One region of the Dickeya chrysanthemi NCPPB 402 genome, then DNA from elsewhere that is predicted to be linked to it. Evidence: riboswitches for the same ligand, from Rfam matches in the RefSeq annotation. Region 1 holds a riboswitch; each other region holds the start of a gene.
The links. A riboswitch is a leader RNA that binds a small molecule or an ion and turns the genes downstream of it on or off. The one in region 1 is predicted to bind thiamine pyrophosphate.
Positions count from the first base shown of each region.

Region 2: it holds a riboswitch for thiamine pyrophosphate, as region 1 does, so the genes downstream of both, DCH402_RS05550 (hydroxyethylthiazole kinase) here and thiC (phosphomethylpyrimidine synthase ThiC) in region 1, are expected to answer to the same signal.
Region 3: it holds a riboswitch for thiamine pyrophosphate, as region 1 does, so the genes downstream of both, thiB (thiamine ABC transporter substrate binding subunit) here and thiC (phosphomethylpyrimidine synthase ThiC) in region 1, are expected to answer to the same signal.

Region 1 covers NZ_CM001974.1:4,306,694-4,316,707, reverse strand. The annotation lists gene DCH402_RS21760 (DUF1127 domain-containing protein) at 1-149, opposite strand, end outside; gene DCH402_RS19115 (aminotransferase-like domain-containing protein) at 342-1,778, shown strand; gene thiH (2-iminoacetate synthase ThiH) at 1,914-3,059, opposite strand; gene DCH402_RS19105 (thiazole synthase) at 3,059-3,838, opposite strand; gene thiS (sulfur carrier protein ThiS) at 3,840-4,040, opposite strand; gene DCH402_RS19095 (HesA/MoeB/ThiF family protein) at 4,037-4,786, opposite strand; gene thiE (thiamine phosphate synthase) at 4,788-5,423, opposite strand; gene thiC (phosphomethylpyrimidine synthase ThiC) at 5,423-7,384, opposite strand; TPP riboswitch at 7,524-7,639, opposite strand; gene DCH402_RS19080 (Rsd/AlgQ family anti-sigma factor) at 7,697-8,146, opposite strand; gene nudC (NAD(+) diphosphatase) at 8,267-9,040, shown strand; gene hemE (uroporphyrinogen decarboxylase) at 9,096-10,014, shown strand, end outside.
Region 2 covers NZ_CM001974.1:1,206,418-1,216,431, reverse strand. The annotation lists gene baeS (envelope stress sensor histidine kinase BaeS) at 1-114, shown strand, start outside; gene baeR (envelope stress response regulator BaeR) at 128-859, shown strand; gene DCH402_RS05570 (glutathione S-transferase family protein) at 987-1,949, shown strand; gene trhP (prephenate-dependent tRNA uridine(34) hydroxylase TrhP) at 2,118-3,494, shown strand; gene psiE (phosphate-starvation-inducible protein PsiE) at 3,680-4,087, opposite strand; gene thiD (bifunctional hydroxymethylpyrimidine kinase/phosphomethylpyrimidine kinase) at 4,287-5,090, opposite strand; partial or broken gene DCH402_RS05550 (hydroxyethylthiazole kinase) at 5,093-5,392, opposite strand; TPP riboswitch at 5,428-5,524, opposite strand; gene DCH402_RS05545 (VOC family protein) at 5,595-6,014, opposite strand; gene DCH402_RS05540 (DUF3750 domain-containing protein) at 6,262-7,041, opposite strand; gene DCH402_RS05535 (FIST N-terminal domain-containing protein) at 7,547-8,671, shown strand; gene DCH402_RS05530 (sensor histidine kinase) at 8,664-9,779, shown strand; gene DCH402_RS05525 (HDOD domain-containing protein) at 9,770-10,014, shown strand, end outside.
Region 3 covers NZ_CM001974.1:623,879-633,892, forward strand. The annotation lists gene ilvB (acetolactate synthase large subunit) at 1-1,394, opposite strand, end outside; gene DCH402_RS21000 (ilvB operon leader peptide IvbL) at 1,508-1,609, opposite strand; gene thiQ (thiamine ABC transporter ATP-binding protein ThiQ) at 1,764-2,456, opposite strand; gene thiP (thiamine/thiamine pyrophosphate ABC transporter permease ThiP) at 2,440-4,050, opposite strand; gene thiB (thiamine ABC transporter substrate binding subunit) at 4,026-5,009, opposite strand; TPP riboswitch at 5,052-5,204, opposite strand; gene sgrR (HTH-type transcriptional regulator SgrR) at 5,261-6,928, opposite strand; gene sgrT (glucose uptake inhibitor SgrT) at 7,043-7,207, shown strand; gene tnaA (tryptophanase) at 7,339-8,739, opposite strand; gene tnaC (tryptophanase leader peptide) at 8,836-8,946, opposite strand; gene DCH402_RS02925 (siderophore-interacting protein) at 9,195-10,014, shown strand, end outside.

The sequences.
Region 1 (10,014 bases):
GTCAGACCAATATCCCGCAGACGATGGTCATTTAGTGCATTTAGGATACGGCGTGTTTGGTGTTGCTGGTATCGACATTGCAATCGTCGATACAGTCGTAGCAATAGGAAACGACGGGGCGATAAATTGGGATTCGGGCATGGTGTCATGATTGTTCTCCGCAGGCGATGGTTGAACATCATCATGGCAGGTGTGTCTGTATGGTTTTAGTGGCAGTGCTTGGGTTTGTTTTTAATACAGATGGCGTGGCAGACGATCTGAATGGTGATTTTGATGACGGTCTGTATGGTAATAACCGGTACAAAGATGGTTTGCACGAAGATGAATTGGGAGATCCGGCGATGACGCGATATCAGCATCTGGCTACCTTACTGGCGCAACGTATTGAGCAAGGGCTTTACCGTAGCGGTGAACGGCTGCCGTCGGTACGGATGCTTAGTCAGGAACATGGCGTCAGCATTAGCACCGTGCAACAAGCTTATTATTTGCTGGAACAGCAGCAACTGATCGTGCCGCAGCCTCGTTCCGGTTATTTCGTGCGGCCACGTAAAGCCGAGCCGCCGATACCAGCAATGAGCAAGCCGTTGCAACGCCCGGTCGAGGTGAAAAAGTGGAGTGCGGTGTTGGAGCTGGTTAATGCCAGGCAAGACCCAGAGATACTCTCTTTGGGCGGCAGTTCGCCGGATTTGACCCAAAGTACGCTGAAGCCGTTGTGGAAGCAGTTGCAACGTATCGGCCAAAAGCAGATGGCTTCTTCTTTCGTATATGACGATTTGGCGGGCTCCATATTACTGCGAGAACAGATTGCCCGTCTGATGGTGGACAGCGGCTGTCAGCTGTCGGCGGAGGACATTGTCGTCACGACCGGATGTACCGAGGCGGTGGCGGTGGCGGTACGGGCGGTGGCGCATCCGGGAGATATCATCGCCGTGGAGTCGCCGGTTTTTCACGGCATTTTGCAGATCCTGTGCGGGTTGGATATCAAAGTCATTGAGATCCCGACCGATTTTACCACCGGTATTAATCTGGAAGCGCTGGAGCTGGCGCTGGATCAGTGGCCAATTAAAGCCGTGATCACGGTACCGAGCTGTAATAATCCACTCGGGTTCATCATGCCACCGCATCGTAAGCGGGCGCTGCTGACGCTGGCACAGCGTTATGACATCGCCATTATCGAAGATGATGTGTATGGCGAGCTGGCTTACGAATACCCGCGGCCGACCACGCTGAAGTCGATGGATGTCGATGGCCGGGTGTTGCTGTGCAGTTCGTTTTCCAAAACGCTGGCACCGGGGCTGCGCGTCGGCTGGGTAGTGCCGGGGCGGTATCGCGACCGGGTGTTACATATGAAGTACACCAGTACCGGGTCGAGCACGGTTTGTACACAACTGGCGGTGGCTGAGTTTATCCGGCAAGGGTATTACCAGCCGCATGTGCGCCGTATGCGCAGTATTTATCAGCGTAATCTGGAGTTGTTCGCCTGTTGGGTGCGTCGCTATTTCCCGGAGACTATCTGCGTCAGTCGGCCGAAGGGAGGCTTTGTGTTATGGGTGGAAATGCCGGAATCTTTTGACGGTGTACAATTGTGTCAGCAGTTGAAGGAACACAAAATTTATATCGCAGAAGGCGCATTATTTTCTGCTTCCGGCAAGTACCGTCATGGTATACGCATGAGCTGTGTTATGCCGATGGCAGCCAGAATAGAGCAGGCGGTGGCGACCATTGGATCAACTGTCGAGCACATGTTAATGGCGGGAACGCAAGCAACGCTGGTATGAATAGCCGCCTTGTCGATGCTGCGTGTCGTTGCAAACTGTGCAATGGAAGGATCGGGAAGATCGATTTTCGCCTGATCTTCCCGTGACCGCGTTGTGTGGGTGAGATCGCCGCACAGTGACGATCCCCTGTGGCGTTTAGTTGACGTCTGGCCTTCCCAGATAACCGTCCCAGTCTTTCCACACCGGTTGCAGCCCGGCCTGAGTCAGGGCATCGGCCACCGCTTGCGGGCGGCGGTTATCGTGCGGGGTGAATTGTTCCAGTTCCGGATGATCGTCGGCGTAGCCGCCCGGTTGGGTTTTGGAAAACGCGCTGACGTTGTTGATGGCGATCGGGATCATGTGGTCGCGGAAGAACGGCGACTCGCGGGTAGAGAGCGACAGTTCCACATCGGGTGCCAGTAGCCGGAAGGCGCAGATCACCTGCATCAGTTGCGCCTCATCCATCAGCGAAGCCGGTTCGATGCCGCCGGCACAAGGGCGCAGGCGCGGGAACGACACCGAATAGCGGCTCTGCCAGTACGTTTGCTGCAAATACAGCAGGTGCTCGGCCACCATATAGCAGTCGGTACGCCAACTGTCGGACAGCCCGATCAACGCCCCCAGCCCGATCTTGTCGATACCGGCGCGCCCCAGCCTGTCCGGCGTCGCCAGCCGCCAGGCGAAATCCTGCTTGTGGCCGTGCAGGTGATGGCGGGCGTAGGTCGCCGCGTGATAGGTTTCCTGATACACCATGACCCCATCCAGCCCGAGGGTTTTCAACTCGGCGTACTCCGCTTGCGACAGCGGCTGCACCTCCATCATCACTGAACTGAACTGCGGGCGAATCAGCGGCAGCATCTGGCGAAAATAGTCCATCCCCACTTTGCGTTGGTGTTCGCCGGTCACCAATAGCAGGTGATCGAATCCCAGCGACTTGATCGCCTCGCACTCGCGCAGGATCTCCTGTTCGTCCAGCGTTTTGCGTTTGAGGTGGTTGCTCATGGAAAAACCGCAATAGGTACAGTCGTTGGCACACAAGTTGGAGAGATACAGCGGTACGTAGAAACTCACGGTGTTGCCGAAGCGCTGGCGCGTTAACTGTTGCGCCCGTTGCGCCAGCGGTTCCAGCCAGCGGCTGGCGGCGGGCGACAGCAGCGCCATCATATCGTCGCGCGTGAGTCGATCCGCGCATAACGCCCGTTCTACGTCGGCGTCGGTTTTGCTGTTGATGCGTAGCGTCAGGTCGTGCCATTCCAGCTGTTGCCAGTGTTGTTCAAACGACGGCTGAGAGTGAGCGTTCATCAGTTGATGGCCTCCGTCCGATGCAAAAAGCCGGTCAGCGGGCTGGTGGCGCTGGCGATGTGCCGGCGGCTGCCCAGACCGGCCTGGCGGGCGAGCGCCCCGGCGTCCACCGCCAGCCGAAAGGCGTGCGCCATTTGCACCGGGTCGCGCGCCACGGCGATAGCGGTGTTGACCAGCACGGCATCAGCGCCCAGTTCGATGGCTTCCGCGGCGTGGCTGGGCGCACCGATACCGGCGTCCACCACCACCGGTACCCGCGCCTGTTCGATGATGATGCGCAGGAAATCGCGTGTTTGCAGCCCTTGATTGGAGCCAATGGGCGCACCGAGTGGCATCACCGCGGCACAACCCGCGTCCTCCAGTCGCTTACACAGTACCGGGTCGGCGCCGCAGTAAGGCAAGACCACAAAGCCGTCTTTCACCAGTTGCTCGGCGGCTTTTAGCGTTTCCACCGGGTCAGGCAGCAGGTATTTCATGTCCGGGTGGATTTCCAGTTTCACCCAGTGCGTGCCCAACGCTTCGCGTGCCAGACGGGCGGCGAATACCGCTTCCGCGGCGGTTTTAGCGCCGGAGGTATTCGGCAACAGATGTACGCCCAGCTCGCGCAGCGGCGCCAGAATGGCATCGCTGCCGCCTTTCAAATCCACCCGTTTCATCGCCAGCGTAACCAGTTGTGAGCCGCTGGCGTGCAGGGCATCTTGCATCAGTTGCGCACTGGCAAATTTTCCGGTCCCGGTAAATAACCGGGAGGTCAACGTCGTATCTGCAATCTTCAGCATCTCAACCTCCTGCGATTGCCTGAAACAATAAAATGTCATCACCATCCTGTACGGCCTGTTGCGCCCAGTTGTCACGCGGGATGATGGTTTGATTGACGGCCAGCGCCGTGCCGGGTTGTAGCCGGTTCAACTGCTCAAGTAGCTGTTCCACGGTCAGCCCGTTCTGCAGTTCGATAACCTCATCGTTAAGCCGGATCTTCATGCCTGCCCTCCGCATACCGGGCAGGTGGCCGAGCGCGTCAGTTGCAGCGTGGTCCATTGCTGCTGGCGTGCATCGAACAGCCGTAACTTGCCGTCCAGTGGTGAGGGTAATCCACACAGTAATTTGATCGCTTCCAGCGCCTGTAAGGTGCCCATCACACCGACCACCGGGCCGAGTACGCCGGCGGTGCGACAGTTGCGTTGGGGTTCCGTGGCGTCCGGGTAGAGGCAGGCGTAGCAGCCGTGCGGGTAAGGCGGCGTCAGCACCAGCAACTGCCCGCTGAACCCTACCGCGCTGGCGCTGATCAGCGGTTTTTGCGCCGCGACGCAGGCGGCGTTGACCGCGTGGCGGGTAGTCATGTTGTCGCAACAGTCCAGCACCAGATCGGCCTGCGCCACCGCGGTTGCCAGCGATTCGCCTTCAAGCCGGGTGGTCAGTGCGACGGTTTTCACCCGTGGATTGATGGCTTCCAGCGCGTGGCGGGCCAACACCGCTTTGGGGTGCGACAGGTCTGCGTTGCGGTAGAGAATCTGCCGTTGCAGGTTGGAGATGTGCAGGGTGTCGTGGTCCGCCAGCAGCAGCGTACCGACCCCAGCCGCCGCCAGATAGAGCGCTGCCGGCGAGCCCAGCCCGCCCAACCCGACCAGTAATACGCGGGAGTTCGTCAGTTTCTGTTGCCCTTCCTGACCGATATCTTCCAGCAGTAACTGGCGGCTGTAGCGCATAAATGCCTGATCATCGAGCATGTTACGCCTCCCGTCCTTCAATTAAGCGCAGCAACGTCGCGGTAGCGGCGCGCCAGTCAGTGGCCTGTGTGATGGCGCTGACCACGGCGATGCTGCCGACCCCGGTTTCCAGTACCGCCGGTACCCGGTCAATGCTGATGCCGCCGATAGCGACGGTGGGAAAGCGTCCGTCCAGCGTGCGGATATGGCGGGCCAGCTCGACCAACCCCTGCGGTGCTGATGGCATCGCTTTCGTTTGGGTGGGAAAGATATGGCCAAGCGCGATGTAAGACGGTGCGAGGGCAACGGCACGCGCCAGTTCGGCGTCGTCATGGGTAGAAACGCCCAGACGTAACCCGGCGGCGCGAATCGCGTCCAGATCGGCCGTATCGAGGTCTTCCTGCCCGAGATGTACGCCATAAGCCTGGTGTTTCACGGCCAGTTGCCAGTAGTCGTTGATGAACAGCCGCGCCTGATACTGGCGGCCAAGGGCAATCGCCCGGATAATGTCAGGCTCGGCCTGCTCTGCCGGCTGGTCTTTGATGCGTAGCTGGAGGGTACGAACCCCCGCATCCAGCAGGCGTTCAATCCACGCTACGCTATCGACCACCGGATAGAGCCCCAGCCGGGCATCGGTGGTGGGAAAAGCGCGTTTCATCAGCGTTCCTCCTGCGGCAGGCTGGTGGCGGTGTGGTACAGCTCGCTGCCGCGGGCGCGGAATTCGGCGGACATCTGCGCCATACCGACGTCGATCGGTTGCGCTTCCTGACGGGCTGCGTAATCGCGCACTTCCTGCGTGATCTTCATTGAACAGAATTTCGGCCCGCACATCGAGCAGAAATGCGCCACTTTGCCGGATTCCTGCGGCAGGGTTTCGTCGTGGTAGGCACGGGCGGTTTCCGGGTCCAACGCCAGATTGAATTGATCTTCCCAGCGGAATTCAAAACGTGCCTTGGACATGGCGTTATCGCGGATCTGCGCGCTGGGGTGGCCCTTCGCCAAATCGGCGGCATGAGCGGCGATCTTGTAGGCGATCAGCCCCTGTTTGACGTCGTTCTTGTTCGGCAGTCCCAAATGCTCTTTCGGGGTGACGTAGCACAGCATGGCGCAGCCGAACCAGCCGATCATCGCCGCGCCGATGCCGGAGGTGAAGTGGTCGTAGCCGGGCGCGATGTCGGTGGTGAGCGGGCCAAGAGTGTAGAACGGCGCCTCGTGGCAGTGCTCCAGCTCTTCGGTCATGTTACGGCGGATCATCTGCATCGGCACATGACCGGGGCCTTCGATCATCACCTGTACGTCGTATTCCCAGGCGATTTTAGTCAGCTCGCCCAGCGTGTGCAGTTCGGCGAACTGCGCTTCGTCATTGGCATCCTGAATCGAGCCGGGGCGCAGGCCATCACCCAGTGACAGGGCGACGTCATAGGCGGCGCAGATTTCGCAGATTTCACGGAAATGTTGGTAGAGGAAGTTTTCCTGATGGTGCGACAGGCACCATTTCGCCATGATGGAGCCGCCGCGCGACACAATGCCGGTCAGGCGTTTGGCGGTCATCGGCACATAGCGCAACAACACACCGGCATGGATGGTGAAGTAATCGACCCCTTGTTCCGCCTGTTCCAGCAAGGTGTCGCGGAACAGTTCCCAGGTGAGGTTTTCCGCGATGCCGTTGACCTTTTCCAGCGCCTGATAGATAGGCACCGTGCCGATCGGCACCGGGCTGTTGCGCAAGATCCACTCGCGGGTTTCATGAATATAGCGCCCGGTGGATAAGTCCATCACGGTGTCTGCCCCCCAGCGCGTGGCCCATACCAGTTTCTCGACCTCTTCTTCGATGGAGGAAGTCACGGCGGAGTTGCCGATATTCGCGTTCACCTTCACCAGAAAATTACGACCGATGATCATCGGTTCCGATTCAGGGTGATTAATGTTGGCGGGGATAATCGCACGCCCGGCCGCGACCTCCTGACGCACGAATTCCGGCGTGATGTTGTCCGGCAGCAGCGCGCCGAAACTGTGGCCCGGATGCTGCCGGCGCAGTACCTCGCCGCGAATACGTTCGCGCCCCATGTTTTCACGGATGGCGATGAATTCCATTTCCGGCGTGATGATGCCCTGGCGGGCGTAGTGCAACTGGGTGACGCGGTGACCCGCTTTGGCGCGCTTAGGCTGTGGCAGATGTTCAAAACGCAGGTGGTCGAGGCCGATATCCGCCAGCCGTTGCTGGGTAAAGCCGGAACTGACGCGCGGTAAGGTTTCGGTATCGTCGCGTTCCGCAATCCAGCCGGCGCGCAGTTTACTGAGCCCGCGGTGTACGTCGGGGGTGACGGCAGGGTCGCCATACGGTCCGGCGGTATCATAGACCGGTATGGCCTCGTTGGCTTCATAGCGTGGGTTGTCGCGATTGCCGCCGACCAGCGTCGGGCTTAGCTGAATTTCTCGCATCGGCACGCGAATGTCCGGGTGTGAGCCGGTCAGGTAAATGCGCTGCGAGTTAGGAAAGGTCGAGCCGCGCAGCGTGTCGATAAATTGCTGTGCCGCGGCGCGTTGTTCGCGACGACCGGAGGATTTTTTTTCGCCGGAAGCATTCTGTTCCGTAGACTGGGTTGGTTCTGTAGACATAGCAAGTTCCTGTTCGTTTAGAAGGAAAAATTGCTTGTCTGGAGTTCGGAGGGAGTAATCGCCGGATGCGGGCTGGCAACGGCATCAGGCGTGTTGCCCTGACTGTTGCGCAGACACCCTGAATGGATGCCGGGGTGGCGATATCATTACTCTTGTTCCCTTCGCAGGTATTAACCTGATCAGGTTCCGCGGATCCCGAATGAACGGTCTCAGCCCACGCGCCATCAGGCGTGTTGGGCACTCCGACAAGATAGGGCCCCTTCACGGGGCGAACTAAAACACAAACACTCTATGCGCGATGACGGTGTGCCGTCAATGATCGAACATCAGCCGGATCAAGCTGTTTTCGAGGGTGAAGCGCATTGCCAAGGCTTCACCCACGCCGGATAATGCCTGACGGAATGCCAGACTGTCGGCCGGCTCGATGAAAAACGCCAGATGGCTATCGTAAATATCCATGATTTGCTGGGTATTACTGCGCAGCGCCATATCGAAGTGCGACGCCAGCGTCAGCTTTCTCTCGTTCAGCATGGCGCTTTCCTGCAACATACGTTCGTAGACATGGAAATGTCCGACGGACAAATAGTCGACCAGATGATGGCAAAACCCATCCAGCGTCTGGGCTGCCGGTGTTTGCCCTGTCTGAATGCTGAGCAGGTGGTAATAGGCCAGCAAGAGATGTTTGCGGGCCTGTAGCCATTGATCAATCAAGGCGTAGCGGCCGCCAACGTCCTCCGTCAGGCGTTGTAACTGTTTCAGCATGGTTGACTCCGGGTATCGATTAGGATGATGACGGTAAGCCGTATCATTATTGATAAAGACAATCATTTATAACCATAGTCGTAAAATGCCAATCTGGTAATAAGCGGGGCGATAAAAGAGATGGAATTGACGCTGAAGGGTGAAGAAAGCGGATGGTGGGTGGTATATCACCGCCAGCAGATCTGGTTGCCTCAGGGTGAGTTACCACGAGGAACGGCAGCGCAGTGGCAGTTGCAGCAGTTGTCTGCCCGTCAGGTCGGAGAATGGCAGGGGGAGCCGGTTTGGCTGGTGTTGCAGGATAAAGCCGGCGACATGGGATCGGTGCGTCAACTGTTGAGTCAGGATGCCGGACTATTCCAGTTGGCGGGCCGCGCCGTACAACTGGCGGAATTCTATCGTTCGCACCGGTTTTGCGGCTACTGCGGTCATGAAATGACGGCCAGCACCACCGAATTGGCCTGCTTGTGCCCCCACTGCAAGGAACGCTATTACCCGCAAATCGCTCCTTGTGTGATTGTGGCAATCCGCGATCACGATAAGATTTTGCTGGCGCAGCATCTGCGCCACAAGGGCAATATGTACACTACGCTGGCCGGGTTTGTGGAGGTGGGTGAAACGCTGGAGCAAGCGGTAGCGCGGGAAGTGATGGAGGAGAGCAGTATCCGCGTCAAAAACCTGCGTTATGTCAGTTCTCAGCCGTGGCCATTCCCGCACTCGTTAATGATGGCGTTCATGGCCGATTATGACGGGGGTGAGGTGAAGCCTGACCCGTCTGAGCTGCGGGATGCCGACTGGTTCCGTTACGATCGCTTGCCGGAATTGCCGCCGCCGGGTACGGTAGCCCGGCGTCTGATTGAAGACACGGTAGTACTGTGCCGCGAGGCCGATCGTTAATCGGCTGTCGCCAGCGACAATCATGCCTGCACGCAGGCGTTACAAGGAAAAAACCATGACTGACCTGAAAAATGATCGCTATTTGCGTGCGCTGTTGCGCCAGCCCGTGGATGTGACTCCGGTATGGATGATGCGTCAGGCAGGGCGTTATCTGCCGGAGTACCGTGCGACTCGCTCGCAAGCCGGCGATTTCATGTCGCTGTGCAAAAATGCCGAACTGGCCTGTGAGGTCACGCTACAGCCACTGCGTCGCTATAACCTTGATGCCGCTATCCTGTTTTCCGATATTCTCACCGTACCGGACGCCATGGGGCTGGGGCTCTATTTCGAGGCGGGTGAAGGGCCGCGTTTTACCTCGCCGGTGACCTGCCATGCCGACGTAGCCAAGCTGGCGGTGCCGGACCCGGAACTGGAGCTGGGTTACGTGATGAACGCGGTGCGGACGATTCGTCGCAATCTGGCCGGCGCGGTGCCGTTGATCGGTTTTTCCGGCAGTCCGTGGACATTAGCGACTTATATGGTGGAAGGCGGCGGCAGCAAAGCCTTCACCGTGATCAAAAAGATGATGTTTGCCGAGCCGCGTACGCTGCATTTGTTGCTGGACAAGCTGGCGGACAGCGTGACGCTCTACCTGAACGCCCAGATTCGAGCCGGGGCGCAGGCGGTAATGATTTTCGATACCTGGGGTGGGGCACTGAGCGGCGCGGATTATCGCGAATTCTCACTGCACTATATGCATAAGATTGTTGATGGCTTGCTGCGTGAAAACGACGGTCGCCGGGTGCCTGTGACGCTGTTTACCAAAGGCGGCGGTCAGTGGCTGGAAGCCATGGCGGATACCGGCTGCGATGCGTTGGGGCTGGATTGGACTACGGATATCGCCGACGCGCGCCGTCGCGTCGGAGACAGGGTCGCGTTGCAGGGCAACATGGACCCGTCGATGCTGTATGCTCCGCCTGCCCGTATCGAGCAGG
Region 2 (10,014 bases), 1.6 Mb from region 1:
GGATTATCCATTTGCGCCAATATCGTTGAGGCACATGATGGACGCTTGTATGCTGAGCATTCCACGCTTGGCGGTGTACAAATCACCGTCGAACTTCCGTTGCACTTATCCTGATACAGGAATCGACATGACTGCATCGTCTCCTGCAGCGGCCGGTGATGAAAACCCGCCGGTGCTGATCGTTGAAGATGAGCCCAAACTGGCCCAATTGCTGGTGGATTATCTGCAGGCATCGGGTTATCGCACCCACTGGCTGACGCAAGGTGAAGAGGTCGAGCCCTGGGTTCGCGAACACCCCTGCCAGCTAATCCTGCTGGACCTGATGCTGCCGGGCCGCGACGGCCTGACGCTCTGTCGCGCCATTCGCGGCTTTTCCAACGTGCCGATCATCATGGTGACCGCCCGCTCCGACGAAATCGACCGGCTGCTGGGGCTGGAAATCGGTGCCGACGACTACATTTGCAAACCCTACAGCCCGCGTGAAGTGGTCGCGCGAGTGAAAACCCTGCTGCGCCGCTGCCGCTGGCAACACGAACCGCTGCCGAATGACGCCTTACCCGCATTGCTGATCGATCAGAATCGCTATCAGGCCAGTTATCTCGGCCGCCACCTGGAACTGACGCCCGCTGAATTCAGGCTGCTGAAAACCCTCTCCGCCGAACCGGGGCGTGTCTTTTCACGCGAGCAACTGCTCGATCATCTGTATGACGACTACCGGGTGGTGACCGACCGCACCATCGACAGCCACATCAAAAACCTGCGCCGCAAGCTGGAAATGTTCGACCGGGAAACCTCGTTCATCCGTACAGTCTATGGTATCGGTTACCGTTGGGAAGCCGCCGCCAGCCAGGAAATCTAGACGACTAGCCGCGTACTGCGGCAAGTCGTCAAAGAAACTGTCCGACTCGGTTAAAAATTTGCAATTTTCTCTCCGCTACCGGCTGCTAGCATAATCACACAACATAATGATGATGATGAGGGTAAACATGTCGGGATTAGTCAATGGCAAATGGGTCGAGGGCGATGTAGCGGCCGAGGAAATCAAAGGCGGCGCCTTTCACCGTCAGGAAACGCTGTTTCGTGCAACAGCGCTGATACCGGAAGCGGGACGCTATCAGTTATTCGTCTCATACCTTTGCCCATGGGCGTCCCGCACCACTATCTACCGCAACCTGAAAGAACTGCAAAATGTGATAGCCCTGTCGGTCGCGGAACCCCGCATCGGCGAACAGGGTTGGGAATTCAGGACTCCGCAGGATGCCGGCGACACCATCGCGCCGGTACGCTACCTGCACCAGCTCTACACCGCCAGCGACGCGCACTACACCGGCAAGGTTTCAGTACCGGTGCTGTGGGACCGCAAAGAAGGCCGTATCGTCAATAATGAATCGGCGGAGATCATTCGCCTGCTCAACCACGCGTTCAATGACCTGACCGGCAACCGGCTGGACTTTTACCCGCCGGAGCTGCAACCGGAGATCGACCGCTGGAACAGTCTGATTTACGACAACATCAACAACGGCGTATACAAAACCGGTTTCGCCAAAACACAAGCGCATTATGACCAGGCGGTAACGAACCTGTTTGCCGCGCTGGATTCGGTGGAAGCCCTTCTGGCGCATCATCGCTATCTGGCAGGCGACACGCTGACCGAAGCCGACTGGCGGCTGTTCGTGACGTTGGTGCGCTTTGATGCGGCTTATCACGGCGCGTTCAAATGCAACATCCGTCGGCTGGAAGATTACCCGCACCTTTCCGGCTACCTGCGCGAGCTGTACCAGTGGCCGGGGGTCAAAGACACAGTCAGGTTGGATGATATTAAAGCCGGGTATTACAGCATCCGCTGGCTCAACCCCACGGGTATCGTGCCGAAGGGGCCGTACACGGATTTTGAGCGCCCGCACTTGCGCTATCAGGTAGGCTCATCAGCCGGTATCCGCACGGCATAATCGCCCTTGACGGCCGGCGCAGACCCGGCCGCCACAGACCCGGTTTCCAATAGTCGCACTTTCTGTAAGCCGACTACTGATTTTTCCTGCCGTTGGCGTTAGAATCTGCCGCCTTTACTGTTCCCAACCGGGAACAGCCTGACCTGTGATCAGACTCGAGAAAACACCATGTTCAAACCGGAATTACTCTCTCCGGCCGGTACGCTAAAAAATATGCGTTACGCCTTTGCTTATGGCGCTGACGCAATTTATGCCGGCCAGCCTCGCTACAGCCTGCGTGTGCGTAATAACGAATTCAACCACCAGACGCTGGCGCAAGCCATCAATGAAGCCCATGCGCTGGGCAAGAAATTTTACGTGGTGGTGAACATTGCGCCGCATAACGCCAAACTGAAAACCTTCCTGCGCGACCTGCAACCGGTGGTCGAGATGAACCCGGACGCGCTGATCATGTCCGACCCGGGGTTGATCATGCTGGTGCGGGAAAACTTCCCGCAGATGCCCATCCACCTGTCGGTACAGGCTAATGCAGTAAACTGGGCGACGGTGAAATTCTGGCAACAGATGGGGCTGAGCCGGGTGATTCTGTCGCGCGAGCTGTCGCTGGAAGAAATTGAGGAAATCCGCACCCAGGTGCCGGACATGGAGCTGGAAGTGTTCGTCCACGGCGCACTGTGCATGGCCTATTCCGGCCGCTGCCTGCTGTCGGGCTATATCAATAAGCGTGACCCGAATCAGGGCACCTGCACCAATGCCTGCCGCTGGGAATACAACGTGCAGGAAGGCAAAGAAGACACGGTGGGTAACATCGTGCACATCCATGAACCGATTGCGGTCACACAACTCGACGACACCCGGCCGGAACCGACGCTGGGCATCGGCGCGCCTACCGACAAGGTCTTCATGCTGGAAGAGAAGCAGCGCCCGGGCGAATACATGAGCGCGTTTGAGGACGAGCACGGCACCTACATCATGAACTCACGCGACCTGCGCGCCATTCAGCACGTGGAACGTCTGACTAACATGCAGGTTGCCTCGCTGAAAATCGAAGGCCGCACCAAGTCGTTCTACTACTGTGCCCGCACCGCGCAGGTGTATCGCCGCGCCATCGACGATGCCGCCGCCGGCAAACCGTTCGACCCGACGCTGCTGCAAACGTTGGAAGGCCTGGCGCACCGCGGCTATACCGAGGGTTTCCTGCGTCGCCACGTCCACGAGGATTACCAGAATTACGACTACGGTTACTCGGTATCGGACCAGCAACAGTTTGTCGGGGAATTTACCGGCGAGCGCCGCGACGGACTGGCGGAAGTGGCGGTCAAGAACAAGTTTTCCCGCGGCGACAGCGTGGAAATGATGACGCCGGGCGGCAACATCCGGTTCACTATCGATACCCTGCTCAACAAAAAAGGTCAGGCTGTCGATGTCGCGCCGGGCGACGGCCATACCGTGTATCTGCCGGTGCCGGATGACGTTGCACTGGAATACGCGTTATTGCTGCGTAATCTTCCGGGGACCAACACCCGTAATCCACATGCAAAATAACAAAAAGGTGACAACATCGTGCCAATTGTGACTTTTTTTAGAATCAGATCACATCAATGGCATCGCTAACTGGTTATTATTGCAGCGCTGAGAAAATAGAAAACGAAAAATAAGCGTAGTAATGCTACTAGGAACCACCTCCTTGGCCAGCTCAATCTCCCTTGAGCTGGCTTTTTCTTTTCGGGTTATTCCCGCTTCAGGCGTGGGCTATTCACCAGATAGAGCGTGATCACCAGAATCAGGATCGCCCCGGCATAGGTGAAGGTATCCGCCGGGTTTTTATGATCGACAATAATCAGCCGCACGATGGCGGTAATACCGATGTAGATAAAATAGCGCAGCGGGAAGTGATAACCGGACAGAAAATACTTCACGATCAGCGCCAGAAATTCAAAATAGAGAAAGTAAATCACCAGGCTTTCGATCAGCATATACGACGATTCTTTTTCATTGCTGACCAGCAGCACCGTCGCCAAATGCCAGGTTTCCTTGCCCAGAAAAATCACCAGAATCACCGCCAGCATCAACAGGCCGAAATTGAGTATAGTCTGTAACCCCTTGGCAATCATGACCGCACGCGCTGAACCCGCCATGAGCATCTCCCCAACAATATGATTCAGAGAAAAAATACGACTCAGAAAAAAATCTCCTAAAATCCGGTAAGCGTTAACCCTGCCACACAGGCAATAATCTGACGCAGATCACAAAATTACCGGGTCATGAACGGGCTGTCTATGCAATATTTTTTACTATTTATCTGATTTTCTTATCGCTTTGATCAGGCTGCCATCGTCACCACCAGCGGTGAAAATGGTGTACCGGGCCGATACCGTGGCCGACTTCCAGCGAATCCGCCTGTTCCAGCGCCCCTTGCAGATAGGCCCGCGCGGCGGACAGGGTATCCGGCCAGTTGTCATAACGCGGGCGTAACGCCGCCAGCGCTGCCGACAGCGTGCAACCGGTGCCATGCGTATGCCGGGTGTTGATGCGCGGCGCGCTTAACCGCACCGCCTCCGCATCCGGCATGAACAACCAGTCAGGACTTTCCTGGTCACTCAGGTGGCCGCCTTTCATCAGCACCGCCCGGCACCCCATCGCCAACAACCGTTCCCCCTGCCGCCGCATTTCCGACTCGTCGGCCGCCAATGCACACTGCAACAGCGCCGCGGCCTCCGGCAGGTTGGGGGTGATCAACGACACCCGCGGCAACAGCAACCGGCGCACCGCGTCCACTGCCTCCGGCGCCAGTAGCGGATCACCGCTTTTCGCCAGCATCACCGTATCCAGCACCACATAAGGCACCGGGTAACGCAACAGCCGGTCTGCTACCATTTCCACAATATCCGTCTGTGCCAGCATGCCGATTTTCGCGCTGTCAATGCGAACATCGCTCAGTACAGAATCCAGTTGGGCACCGACAAACGCCGGTTCAATGCGGTAGACCGACTGCACGCCGCGGGTATTTTGTGCCACCAGCGCGGTAATCACACTGGTGCCGTATGCTCCCAGTGCCGAGAAGGTTTTCAGGTCAGCCTGAATACCGGCACCACCGCTCGGGTCGGTGCCGGCAATGGTTAGCGCGTTGATGCGTTTCATATCAGCACCCACGACGTACCGGCCTCAATGGCGCTTGCCGCCGCCGCGCGCATCGCCTGCGCACGGTCGGTTTCAAGCATACCCAGATTAATCAGTAGCCCGTCAGCCAGCGCGCTGAACTGCGCCGCTTCACCGGCATCGACCACCATGGCAGGCGAGGCGCCCAGCGCCAACAGCACATTGGCGGTAAACCTCTGCACCCCCTCATTGGTCAGGCAGTGCACCAGCGGTGCGCGCAAACGGAAAGCGTCAAGGGAATCCGCGACGGACGCGGCAGGGAAAAGTACAGGTCGAGTGTTCATAAACCTCCCAACCGGCGTGAAAAGAAGGCGGTACCGGTGGGATACCGTGACTTCCCTACGCTGGCATTATCCAGATCAGGTAATACGGGTTTTTCTCAGCCTTCACGCAGAAGGGCACCCCGAGTCAACGAACACCATTATTGGGAGTATTCACCCAAAAGGTCAATGTTAGAAAAACGCTCTCCGCTCCATCAGGTTGCATTTAAGCGCATAAACGATTACCGGCCAGCGACGGCGCCCGGTGAAACACCGCTTCGATATTGTAGCCATCCGGATCACGGACAAAGGCGGCATAGTAATCAGGGTGATATTGAGTACGCACGCCGGGCTGGCCGTTATCCACCCCGCCCGCCGCTACCGCCGCAGCAAAAAACGCATCCACTTCCGCTCTCGATTCGGCGCTGAAAGCAAAATGCGCCGGTGGGTGCGATGGCACCTCACCCTGAAAAATCCAGAATTCGCCGCCCGGATCGGAAGACAGGCCGTATCCCATCAATACGCCGAAGCTCACGGCGAATTTCATGTCCTTAACCTGTTCGAACCCTAATGGCTTTAACGCCTGCTCATAAAACCGCCGACTGCGACTCAGATCAGACACCGGAATACTCAAATGATCCAGCATGTTCCCTCCTTCTGGCGATTGAATTCTGTGGTTTTCCACTCCGGTTCGCATCACGTTCGCGCAGTGGAATGACCAACATAATCGCGTTGGCGGCGGGAAAAGATGATCCAGATCTATAAGATAATGCCTATTTATTCATTAAAAGTGATTTTTTATCAAATCACTACCACTGTGAAATCACCATCACAGCCCCCCGCTGCGTTTTGCCAGTGGACGGCAACCCACCCAGACGTGGCTGCGTCAGCGTTTATCCTTCATGCGTTGTCGTATTGTCATAGCCCAGGCGGCCGATAAACGGCAAACGCAGCGCAGGCGGGTTGAAATCCAGCCCCAGGTTCGCCCCCAGAATGTTGACTTCAACGCCCTCTTCCACTCCCAGCGTCAGGCCCAGCACACCGAGCAGTGAAACCTGTACACCTCTTCCCGACGGCGGCAATCCCACCGGGTGGGTTAACGAGCGAAAATCCTTACCGATGGCATTCGCCGGCAGGTCCAGTTTCAATTCCGGCACTTCCCGGCCGATATGCGCCATAAAGGTATTGCTATTCGGGCCGGGCCAGGCGTGATAGGTGTGCGGCCAGGGGTAGCGGCTGATCGCCGCTTCTATTTTCGGGATCATGGCGGCGGCACTCGCCCCGCGATGTTCAACCAATAACCGCGGCGTTGAGCCGAACCAGAATCCGTCGGGCACGCTATAGTTACGGCGAATAACCTCATCGCCGCCCCAACCGATCACCTCGTAACGCTGAAAACGGGTTTCCCCCGCTTTTTTGATGATAATCCAGGGGTGAACCGCCACCAGCCCGCGCCAGCCGTAGGTAGGCGCGGTATAAACCTGCACAATCGCAATATTGCTCAGAGCCGCCGGATCCGGCGCGATACCGGCAGAGTCGCGTCGCGCCGTCCAAATACTCTGGCCTGAAACGCTCGCCTTATCCTCACGCCATGTGGCCTGCGCCAGGCTGCGCCCAAATGACAAAATCAACACACCGATAAAAACGACACCCACTACCTTGAGGTAATTCATCGCTTCGGTTTTCTCCTGAATATGCGGGGGAATTTAAAGAAGATTAAGCCTATCGTGCCTCGCTGCCGGACGGCAACAACCGTGGATAAACCTGGCCATCGGGGGTTCATGCATAGTTCATGCATAGTGCTAAAGCAACGTTTATCACCGGTGCCAGCCAGGTTCAGTTCAAAGAAAATAATCATTTTTCATTTTCGCTACTATGAATAAGCGCATTGGATGTGCCATAGCCCGAAAGCACTTACTCTTCCCGAAGGCGGTTTGTCTGCCTGTTCATGTAGCATTTTCTGACTACCAGCACGCATTACAGGGCTATCCATAACGATGGAAGGCGCAGCCCTGCTAATATCCATAGATAAGATAAAATTCTACATATTTGCTATTTGCACCACCACCGCCTACCCTCTCTGAAGAGGGAAAAAGGGCAGAAGGATACTGACAGAGGATAACTGAAGAATGCAGGAGCGCAGACGAAGGCTTCTACTTAGTACAAGGAAAACTCGTCATGAATTTCCAACCCAAATATGCCAGTAGCGAATCGCCGAACCCGGTTCAGGCTGTCGCCGAGTTTGCCAGCCAGATTGGTCATGAAGGCATCGATACCGTCATTTTTTTCTGTTCTCCAGACTACGACCTGGACATCCTGGGTCGGGAGTTGAAGAACACCTTCTCCTGTTCCTGCATAGGTTGCACGTCTTCTGGTCAGATTGGTATAGAAGGCTTCCAGCACTCCGGACTGTTGGGTCTGGGGCTGGGCAAAGACTTTCGCACTCACGCCTTCATGATTCAGCCTTTGGTTAACTACACCTCGGTAATAGCCGACATCGCCGAAGCCATTCGCCTTGATACCGAGGCCAGGCCGAACCTGCATCGCTTCGGCCTGCTGCTGGTAGACGGTCTTTCTATGGTTGAAGAGCGCCTGGTTGCGAACCTCTACCAGCAGATCGGCAACGTTCCTATCATCGGCGGTTCCGCTGGCGATGACCTGCGTTTCGAGAAGACTCACGTCTATGATGGAAATGGACGATTCATTTCCGATGCAGCCGTATTCGCCGTTATCGAGACCAGTTCGCCCGTCACCACCTTCAAGGTGCAGCACTTCGAGCCCAGCGAGGTGGAGCTCGTCATCACCGAAGCCGACCCGGAGAAGCGGCTCATCCTGGAGATAAACGGCGAACCTGCCGCTCAGGTTTACGCGGAAGCCCTGGGCCTGACGGTGAACGAATTGACGCCGACCGTCTTTTCCCGCCACCCGCTGGTGCTCTCTTTCGGCGATGAGCCCTACGTCCGTTCCATACAGAAGTGGAACGAAGACCTCTCTCTCACTTGCTACTGCGCCATCGAGGAAGGACTGATCGTCGCTATCGGCAAAGCGGAGGACCCGGTCCAAACCCTCCAGCAGGCCTTTGACAAGGTCCGCGAGACAATTCCGGAGCCCGCGATAATCATTGGCTGCGATTGCATCCTGCGTCGTCTCCAGTTCGAACAGGAAGGGCTTGAACAGCAGATTGGCAACGTCATGATGCAAAACCGGGTAGTGGGCTTTTCCACTTACGGCGAGCAATACAACGGATTGCACGTGAATCAGACATTCACGGGCATCGCCATTGGAGGACAAGACGTTGACTGAAGGAACATTTTCCGAAACGTCCGTCATAGGACTCTCCGTTGCCGAATACGAACGCAAGCTCGCCGCCCGGGACAAGACTATTGATGTACTCAAGCGCCGCATCGCACAGGAGGCCCGGCACAGTCACGCAACGCCTTTTGCCATCCTGGAGCAGAATGTAGGCCTGGAGAAGGTGGTCGCCCGTAAAACCCTGGAGTTGGAAAACGAACGACAAGAGTTAGAAAAAGCGCTGACCGAGCTGCGCTTCACCCAGGCCCAGTTGCTACAGGCGCAGAAAATGGAGTCCATCGGCCAACTCGCCGCCGGCATCGCCCACGAAATCAACACGCCAACCCAATACGTCTGCGACAATGTGGGTTTCGTTAAGACCGCTACCGTTTCCCTGCTAAGCCTGTTGGATTCCGCTCTGGCACTGGCTGAGGTTACGCGGGGAAAAATGGCCGAAGAGCCCACGGTGTTGGAATTCGATGCGGCCCTCAGGCGCACTAAAGTGGAGTTCCTGCGCCGCCAGATTCCAAGCGCTTTAGACGAATCACTGGAGGGCCTGGGTCATATTGCCAAGATCGTGGCCGCCATGAAGGAATTCTCCCACCCTTCTCATAACGAGAAGGAAATGGTGGATGTGCGCGAGGTCATCAACACCACGGTGACCGTCGCCCGCAACGAATGGAAATACGTGGCGGAACTTGAGACACGCTTCGAGGACGATTTGCCGCAACTGCCGTGTCTGCGCGACATGATTGGTCAGTCCATTCTCAACCTGGTAGTGAACGCCGCCCACGCTATCGCAGACACCATCCAGGAAGGCGTCAAAGAAAAAGGCCACATCATCGTATCAGCAGCACGGAACGGCGAGCATATGGAGATCCGAATCAAAGACGACGGCAGCGGTATTCCCGCCGGGATCCGCGACCGCATCTTCGATCCCTTCTTCACGACCAAAGCCGTAGGCAAAGGCACGGGCCAGGGTCTCGCCATTGTCTATTCGACCGTAGTGGACAAACACGATGGACGGATCCGTTGCGAGTCGGAAGAAGGTGTGGGCACGACGTTCATCCTGCAACTGCCCCTTCACTGCCACAAAGAGGATTGCCCTGCATGCAAGTGATGTTCGTCGATGACGAAAGTCGGGTGCTCTCCGGTATTGAACGGGCCCTCATGATGCAAGACACCGACTGGGAATGCCGCTTCGCCAATAGTGGTCATGAAGCACTTACGATGCTGGAGGAAAAACCGGCCGACGTAGTGGTATCCGACATGCGCATGCCCTTCATGGATGGCGCAGAGCTGCTTTCTCAGGTACGCAACCGTTGGCCCGGCACCATACGTATCATCCTGTCTGG
Region 3 (10,014 bases), 990 kb from region 1:
GACTGGTTGTTCATCAGCACGATTTTGACGTTCAGGTTCTCTTCCGCAGCAGTAGCCATTTCCTGAATGTTCATCATCAGGCTGCCGTCGCCGGAAAAACAGACTACGGTGCGCTGCGGTTCCGCCAACGCCGCGCCGATAGCGGCCGGTACGCCAAAGCCCATGGTGCCGAAACCGCCGGAGGTGAGCCATTGGCGTGAACGCCGCAGCGGATAGGCCTGCGCCACCCACATCTGGTGCTGGCCCACATCGGTGGTAATGATGGCCTGATCGTCCAGTTGGTCGGCCACCGCACGGATCAACCCATAATGGCTGAGCGGATCGTCGACGTTCGGCATGTTGAACGGGAAATCACGTTGCAGGGTGCGAACCTGTTCGAGCCACTCGGTGCGCGGTTGACGCTCGACCAGCGGCAGTAATTGATCCAGCGCCTGCGCCACATCGGCGTGAAGCGCCACGTGCGGCTGGCGGATCTTGCCGAGTTCGGCCGGATCGATATCGATATGGACAACGCGGGCATCCGGGCAGAATTCTTCCGCTTTGCCGATGGCGCGATCGTCAAAGCGCGCGCCCAGCACGATCAACAAATCCGACTGTTGCAGGATCAGGTTGGTATAGCGGGCGGCGTGCATACCGAGCATGCCGAGCGACAGCGGGTGATCCACCGGCATGGCGCCCAGCGCCATCAGCGTCATGGTGGTCGGCAGCCCGGCACGCTCTGCCAGTTCGATAGCCTGCTGATGCGCCCCGGCGCTGATGATCCCGCCGCCCAGATACAGAATGGGACGTTTGGCCTGATTGATCATCGCAGCGGCGGCGTGCAGGGCGTTGGCGTCGATGGCGGGAGCCGGGGACAACGCGACTGGTGCGGGCAGCTCCGCCAGCTCAATGGTAGCCGTTTGCACGTCTTTGGGAATATCCACCCAGACCGGGCCGGGACGGCCGGATTGCGCCAGACGGAAGGCATCGTTAATCACCTGCGGCAGCTCGCTGATGTCGCGTACCAGATAGTTGTGCTTGGTGACCGGGATTGAGATGCCGTAGGTGTCGACTTCCTGAAAGGCATCGGTGCCGATCATACTTGACGGCACCTGACCGGTGATGCACACCAGCGGAATGGAATCGAGCTTGGCGTCAGCGATGGCGGTGAGCAGGTTAGTGGCGCCGGGCCCGCTGGAGGCCAGACAAACCGCCGCTTTACCGCTGGCGCGCGCCATCCCCTGAGCGATGAATCCGGCTCCCTGTTCATGGCGGGCGAGTACGTGGCGAAGAGTACGGCTTTTTCCCAACGCATCGTACAGCGGCAATGCTGCGCCGCCCGGAATACCGGTCACTGTGGTGATGCCTTGCTGCTCCAGCAGACGGATGATCAGCTCAGCTCCTGTATAACGCATAGTCATATCCTTTATCAGAGCCGGTGTCAGGAGGAGCGGGGTGGGTGGATAAAACAAACCCCGCTCGGCTTGCGCCGGCGGGGTTTGGGAATCTAGGTTTGATTCGGAACCCGTTACGGCGCGCTGCCGACCACGACCACCACGCGCACGACGACGACCGCGTCAAGCAGCGCGGTGTTGTTGAGTAGTGCGAAAGTAGAGGTGGTGTGTTTCACGGGGAACCTTATGTTCGTTTTGGTTAATCTGCGCTCTCATATAACCATGAGTGCGGAAAATCAGACAAGGCTCTGTCGCGCTGAAAACGCAAAATCGTGCGTAAGATCACATTTATTTAGTAAGGATTTCATTCCGTTATTTCAGCGCGAGCCGTCACCGCAAACCCAGGATGCGTGCCGCATTCGGGTGGCGCGCCAGTTCCCCGGTCGGGCCGTCGTGATAGACGTGGCCGTCCACCACCAGCACGCTGCGCGGCGCGATGCGCATGGCATCCTCCAACTGATGCGATACCATCAGCAGCGTCAACTGCCGCTCGCGGCAAATCTCATCCACCAGCGACAGCATTTCCTGACGCAGCGCCGGGTCGAGCGCGGAGAACGGTTCGTCCAGCAGCAGGATCGGTTGCCGACGAATCAAACAACGCGCCAGCGCCGCCCGTTGCCGTTGACCGCCGGAAACCTGTGACGGCAGGCGTTCCAGCAGGTCCGTCAGCCCCATGCGGCAGGCGATATCGCGCAATGTATCCCGTTGCTCCTCGGTCAGTTTCAGGCCGGGGTGCAGGCCCAGCGCGATATTCTGCGCCAGCGTCAGATGAGGGAACAGGTTGTTTTCCTGAAACAGGATCGATACCGGGCGTTTCGCCGGCGGCGTGGCGTAATGATCTTGTCCGTTGAGCCGTAGCTGGCCGCCGTCGGCCGGCAGGAAACCGGCGATCAGGCTCAGCAAGGTACTTTTCCCCGCGCCGCTCGGGCCCAGAATGGCAAGGCGTTCGCCGGGTTGCGCCTGTAAATCGAAGCGCATCGGCAGGTGTTGGTAGAGGTAGGTCAACTTATCGAGCGCGATCATTCATGCCTGCCAGTTTCTCAATCAGGGTAAACAGCATAAAGCACAGCAGCAGCAGCAACAGCGCCGTTACCGCGCCATCGGCGCTGCGATAAGCGCCAATTTGTTGGTAAAGGTAAAACGGCAGAGTGCGAAACTGCTCGTTGCCAAACAAGGCGATGATGCCGAAATCACCCACCGATAGCACACAGGCAAAGGCCAACGCTTGTGCGATAGGTGCGCGCAGCGCTTTCAGTTCTACTACCCTGAGGCGATGCCAGCCGCGGATATCCAGCGACTGACACAACAAGCCGTAACGCGCCGCCGTATCAACCATCGGGTTTTCCAGTACTTTCATCGCATAAGGGATGGCCAACAGCGCGTTGGTCAACACCACCAGCCCGTAAGGGGAAGACGGTAACCCGATGGTGCGATTGAACAGCAGGAAGAAACCGGACGCCAGCACAATCCCCGGCATCGCCAGAATCAGCATTCCGCTCAGATCCAGCCATTGCGCGGGTAGCCGCTGCCGGCGCAGTTTCAGCTCCCGGCTGCTCCACAGCAGCATCAGCGTCAGCACCACGCTGAGCGCTCCGGCGGCCAGCGCAATGCGCAGCGAGGTCCAGAGCGTTTGCCATAGTGCGGGCTGGCGCAACACGTCAGGCAGCGAACGGTTCAGGCCATCCGCCACGACGGCCAGCAGCGGCGGCAGCAGCAGCAACAGCGCTGCCGCAATCAACAGCGTATCGGCAACCCGGCTGAACAGGCTGTCCTGCGGGTCGCGCCAGCGCTGACGGTTGCTGACGCCTACTGCCAGCAGCCGACCGAGCCGTTGGCTAAGTAACACCAGCCCCAGACAACAGACCATCTGCAACAGCGCCAGCAGAGCGGCGCGCGCCGGGTCATAGTCAAAGCTGAGCGCCTGATAGATAGCCAGTTCGATGGTGGTGGCTTGCGGACCGCCGCCCAGCGCCAGCACGGTGGCGAAGCTGGCGAAGCACAGCATGAAAATCAGCGCGCCGGCGGGCAACAACTGGCGGCGCAACCACGGCCATTCCACCAGCCGGAAAAAGTGCCAGCCGCGCAGGCCGAGCTGGGCCGCCAACTGACGCTGCTCGGTGGCAATCCCTTCCAGCGCCTGCAAAAACAGCCGGGTTGCCAACGGCAGGTTAAAAAAGACGTGAGCCAGCAGGATGCCCTGCAAACCGTAAGGCGAAAAACGGTATTCGATACCGAACTGCATCAGCAGACGCGCCAGCCAGCCTTCCCGACCGTAGACGCTGAGAATGCCGAATACCGCCACCAGCACCGGCAGCACCAGCGTCATTGCGCACAGGCGCAGCAGCAGGCGATGGCCGGGAAAACGGCGGCGGTACAATGCCCGCGCCAGAAACAGCGCGGGTAAGGTGGAAAGCAACGCCGACAGCAGCGCCTGCCAGAAGCTGAAGCGAACGACATGCCACAGGTAGCCGTCATCCCACAGCGACTGCCAGGGCGTGGCGGGCGCGTCCAGCCACAGCGCGCCGAACGCCAGCACGGCGGTGCTAATCAATAGCACCGCCGCCAGCAGCCCCGGCCATAGCCAACCTGGAATTAGCGGCTGACGGCGCGTTGCCATGCCTGAACCCAATTCGCCCGCTGTTCCGCCACCTGCTGCGGGGTAAATTCCAGCGCGGTAGCCGGCAGAGACAGGGTGTTATAGCCCGTCGGCAGCTCGGTTTTGACAACCGGGTACATCCAGTTGGTGGTCGGGATGATCTGCTGGAAGGTCGGGCTTACCATAAATTGCAGAAAGCGTGCCGCCAGTTGCGGATTTTTACTGCCGGCCAGTTGTGCGGCGACTTCCACCTGCAGGTAGTGGCCTTCGCTGAAATTAGCCGCGGCATAGTTGTCTTTCTTCTCGGCGATGAGGTGGTAAGCCGGTGAGGTGGTGTAGCTCAGTACCAGATCGGCTTCGCCTTTCAGAAACAAGCCGTAGGCTTCGCTCCAGCCTTTGGTGACGGTGACGGTTTTGGCCGCCAGTTTCTGCCAGGCCTGCGGCGCTTTTTCGCCGTAGACTTTCTGCATCCACAGCAACAACCCCAGACCCGGCGTGCTGGTGCGCGGATCTTCATAGATAACGGTCCACCGCTGGCCGCTTTCCACCAGCTCATGCAGGCTTTTCGGCGGGTTTTTCAGCTTGTCTTTGTTATAGACGAAGGCGAAATAGCCGTAATCGAAGGGCAGGAAAGTCTCGTTGCGCCAGCCGCCGGGCACGGTTAGCGTGCTGGTATTGACGGCATGTGGGGCGAACAGGCCGGTCTGCGCCGCCGCCTGCACCAGATTATTATCCAGCCCCAGCACCACGTCCGCCGGGGTGTTTTTGCCTTCCATACGCAGGCGGTTGAGCAGAGCGACGCCATCTTCCAGCGCCACGAATTTCAGTTCACAGTCGCACTCTTTTTCAAAGGCGGTTTGGACAGCCGGGCCGGGGCCCCATTCCGAGGCGAACGAATCGTAGGTGTAGACCGTCAGAGTCGGTTTGGCGAATACAGGGGCGGACAGCAGTAACAGGCAGGACAATAATTTCTTTAACACTTTGCGCTCCCATTGTTGAAGGCGGCAAAGGTCTTTGAGCAAGCAGGATGCAGTCTCAAATCCCTTCGCCGGTATTAACCGGATCAGGTTCGACGGGTATTTTCTCAGCGACGCAAACGTGCATGGTTGTTCGTGCATGACTCTTCGTGCATGACGACTGGTACATGAATGTTGGCCGCACCCCGTTGAGAACAGCGCTATTGTAAAGTGTTTGTCACATCAGGAAAAGCATCACGACCAGCGGCAAGCGGTCATGATGCTGGGTCCGGCGGCGCGAACCAGGCCGATTTGAAATCGAACCAGCCCAGCGTGTTCATGCGTAGCCCCCGCATGTTGGCTTGTCCCTGTAACCGCAACCAGTGATGGAACAGCGGATGGAGTTGCTGGCGGCTGACCAGCGACTGGCACCACTCCGCCAGCGACAGGGCGCCTTGACGCCACTGATGGGCGGTGTGTTCCAGCTCGTCCTCTCCCAGGCAGTGTCGCAGTAACGGCAGTTCGTACAGCATCGCGAACAGCGAAAATTCCAGCGGCAGGTAGAAGTTGGCGCTGCCGAGCCAGAGATCGCTGGCTTCGTCGCCCTGGCACCAGGCGTCGAACTCCAGACTGCGCAGCGTCAGCGTGACGCCGTGCGATGCCAGCAGGCGGCCCATAATGCCGCTTATCACTTCGTATTCGGGGTGGTCACGGTAGCAGGTGAGGGTGAGGTGCGTCAGGCCGACTGGTTTTTCCCGCACCGCCCGTGGCGGGCTGTGATGCCAGCGTGGCAACAAACCGTAAGCGGGGGACCAGTCGCTCTGGTAAGGCGTGTCGGCCAAAGCGAGCATCGCCACCGGACTCAGTACCTGACACAACCAGTGGCGGACTTCCGAGTCCGCCGTCTGCGGCGAGCGGCGGTCGAACAACAGGAAATAGCAGCCTTCTTCCAGCCGGTTCTCCAGTTCATTGTCCGTGGTGTCGTCGCCTTGTAGCGTGACGGTACAGGCGGGGATGGTCGGCGCATCGGGTAGTACCCAGATACTGACTTCGTCAATCAGCGCCCGGTAGCCGAAATAGTCGTCAAACGCAGCGATTTTCAATTGGTTGGGCGAATTGCGCACCACCTGATACGGCCCGGTGCCGACAGGCTGGCGCATAAAGTCCGGCAGCGTTTGCCACTCTTGCGGCAGGATCATCGCCGGTACGCTGCCGAGCAGCCACGGCAGCCAGTTGTCCGGCATGTTGAGCCGGATATCCAGCACGAACGGCGTGGGGGAGGAGATAGCGGTCAGGTGTGAGAACAGCGGCTGCGCAGTCAGCCGGGACAACGAGGCGATCACGTCCTCCATCGTCAGTTCCCGGCCATGGTGAAAACGAATGGCCGGTCGCAAATAGAAACGCCAGTGCAGCGGCGACAGCGCCTGCCAGTGGTGGGCGATATCCGGCAACAGTTCCCCATTTTCCTCATTTAGGCTGGTCAGCCCGCTGAATATCTGGCGGGCGATGTGGGTTTCCGAGCGGCGTAACGCACTGCCGGGCAACAGGTTATGCATTGGGCGGTAATAGAGGATGCGCAGCAGGTGGCGCCCTTGCCGTACGCTGCGACCGAGGTGTGACAGCAGCATCTGGCGCACGGTTTCTTTGTCGCCCACCAGTTGCACCAGTTGTTCGATGCGGTCCTGCTCCAGCAGGTCTTCAGCCCGCTGCTGTTGCAGGGCTAACCCGGTGTAGAGAAAGCCGAGGCGCGAGCGTTTACCGCGCCCGGCTTCCGCCTGCCAGGTGAGCCAGCCCTGTTGTTGCATCGCGCTCAGCAGGGAGCGGACATGGCGGCGGGAGCAGTTGAGCAGCAGCGCCAGCTCTTGCAGCGTGGTGTCGGTATCCTGACCCTGCAGGCATTGCCATAGCCGGATGAACTGCTGTTGCAGACGTGGCGAGGACATAAAAGGGGAACTCCACGACTCAAGGTCATCAATATATTTTTCCCTATATTACGCGGATACTTTCAGTCAGTGAATGGTTCAGTGCGTGAACCGCCGTGAAGGGGAGGCAGCAATATGAATATGTGCCGGTTATTGCGCTTTTATCGTTACTGGCTTTGCCAGGGCTGTCGCCGGGGATGGGGCGCACTCGCCGCCGCACAACGAATGGCGTTGTTGTTGCAGGTTACCCAATGGCAGATCCGGGAAATGGATGAGGAAGAGTATCGCCGCTGGTTATAAGGCCGGCGGCCATCGAATGAGAGTGAGAACGTCGGCGGGAAACCGCCACAGTGTTCTGAGTAATGGTGCTGTTCACCAGCCAGCGGAGTGCTCCGCTGGCTTTTTTTATAGCCGTTTTTTATGGTGGCGCGTTATTCCACCGGTTTCAGGCGAGCCACAAAGTGGCGTAATACCGGCGGCTCGTAGGTAAAGGTCAGTCCTTTAATATCGCTGGCTCTCTCCTTCAGTGCGATCAACGAGTCGGCGATGTAATCCATGTGATCGTTGGTATACACCCGGCGCGGAATGGTCAGGCGCAGCAGTTCCAGCGGCGACGGTTTTTGTTCGCCGGTATCCGGGTCGCGCCCCAGCAGCAATGAACCGATTTCCACACTACGGATGCCCGCTTCCAGATAAAGCGCGTTATTCAGCGCCTGTGCCGGGAACTGTTCCGCCGGGATATGCGGCAGCAGTTTTTTCGCATCGACAAATACCGCATGTCCGCCCACCGGGTACTGAATCGGGATGCCGCCGGCGCGCAGGCGCTCGCCAAGGTAGGTCACCTGGCCGATGCGGTAGGTCAGGTAGTCTTCGTTCATGCCTTCCTCAAGACCGATGGCCAGCGCCTCCATGTCGCGCCCGGCCAGCCCGCCGTAAGTGACGAAACCTTCCATCGGCACACAGCGGATGCGCACTTCGTTGAACAGCTCTTCGTCGCTACGAAAACAGCACAGGCCGCCAATGTTCACCATCGGGTCTTTCTTCGCCGACATGGTAAGCATGTCGCCGTATTGGTACATCTCGTGGACGATCGCTTTGATCGAGCGGTTTTCGTAGCCGGGGTCACGCTGTTTGATGAACCAGGCGTTTTCACAGAAGCGGGCGGAGTCGATCACCACCGGAATGCCGTGCTGCTGCGCGATGCGATACACCTCGCGCATATTGCTCATCGAAATCGGCTGACCGCCGGAGCTGTTGCAGGTGACGGTGGTGATGATCGCCACCACGTTATCCGCGCCGTGCTGTTCAATGGTGGTGTGCAGCAGGTCAAGGTCGAAGTCGCCCTTCCAGTCGTAATAAGCGGTGGTGTCGAAGGCTTTTGGCGTCACCACGTTGATGGCGCGCGCGCCGTTCAGCTCCACGTGAGCGGCAGTAGTATCGAAATGGAAGTTGGAAATGAACACCGGTTTCTTGCCGCCGCCGGCGCGCTGCTTTTTGGCGATCAGACACGGGAACAGGATTTGTTCTGCGCCGCGCCCCTGATGCGTCGGAATGGTGAACGGATAACCCAGCAGCGCTTTGACCTGATCGCACAGATGGTAGTAGTTGCGCGACCCGGCGTAGGCTTCGTCGCCCATCATCAGCCCGGCCCACTGGCGATCGCTCATGGCGCCGGTGCCGGAGTCGGTCAGCAGGTCGATGTAGACATCCTCACTGCGCAACAAAAACGGGTTATAGCCTGCTTCCTGCAGGGCGCGCTCCCGTTCGTCGCGGGTGGTCATACGGATGTTTTCTACCATTTTGATGCGAAAAGGTTCGGGGATGCGTTTCATGCAATATCTCCACGACGCCCGTCAGCAGACATCGCCGTCGCTGTATGACGTCAAAAATAAATTGAAATAACAGGAAAAAATCAGAGCAAAGCTGAATCAGGCATGAAACGGGCGTGGGAAATCGTTGGTGAGGCGGTGATCGATGTTGAACCAGGGGCGACAATCGCCGGAGAGGCTCTGGCGATAACACCGGATGATGCGTGTCATGAGGTCTCCTTATCTCGTGAATACCGGACGGTCAGGGTAGGCGAAAAACGCCGGGCAAAACCGTGATCCCACAGGCAATCCGGAGATGGCGGGCGATCATTGGTTTGAGAATGGAAATTGAGTCAATAATGTTTCTCATTATCGAAGGTAAGTGATAAAACTGTGCGGAGTTTGAAGCCGTTATCGGCACAAATATCGACAGGCGGCACATTGCCGGGGAATCACAACCAGAGAGGTAAAGGCGGGTTATGGCTGGGGTAAAGGAATATAAAGTGTTTGATGTTACGTTGGCCCATAAGACATTGCTTACCCCATCGCTGATGCGCTGCGTATTCAGTGGCGAAGCGGTGAAACAGATGAAAATCTGTGCGCCGGATCAGCGTATTAAAGTGTTGCTGCCTGCTGAGGACGGCACGCCGCCGCGTCTGCCGGATGTCGGCGAGTGGTATAAGCTGGTGCAGGCCATGCCTAAGCAACAACGCCCGATTCCCCGCACCTACACGCTGCGCAGTCTGGACACCGAAGCCGGCGAAATGGTGGTGGAGTTCGTGGTGCATGGCACCGAAGGCCCGGCTTCGGCCTGGGTGATGAGTGCGCAGCCCGGCGCCGAGTTGCAGATGGTAGCGCCGCGCGGCGACTTTGCCGGCGATAACGGCGGCTACGAGTGGGCGTTGTCGGAAAACACCCGTCAGGTGCTGCTGATGGGCGATGAAACCGCGTTGCCGGCGATCAAAGGCATTCTGGAGCAGTTGTCGCAGCAGGATAACCCGCCGCAGGTGCAGGCCTTTATTGAAGTACCGTTACAGGCGGATTGCGTTGACGATTATCGCCATTTGCCGTTCGCCGAGGTGGTGTGGTTGCCACGCGAAGGCACTGGCGCGACCTATGGCGAGCGTTTGCTGGAGGCGGCGCGCCATTGGTCATGCCCGACAGCGCAGGTAGCGGCACACCCTGTTGCGGTGGCGGATATTGCCGATGGCGAGAAGGTCTGGGAACCCGCCAGTGCGCAGCAAGGCCAGTTCTTCGGCTGGGTGGCGACTGAATCCTCGGCGGTGAAGGCGTTGCGGC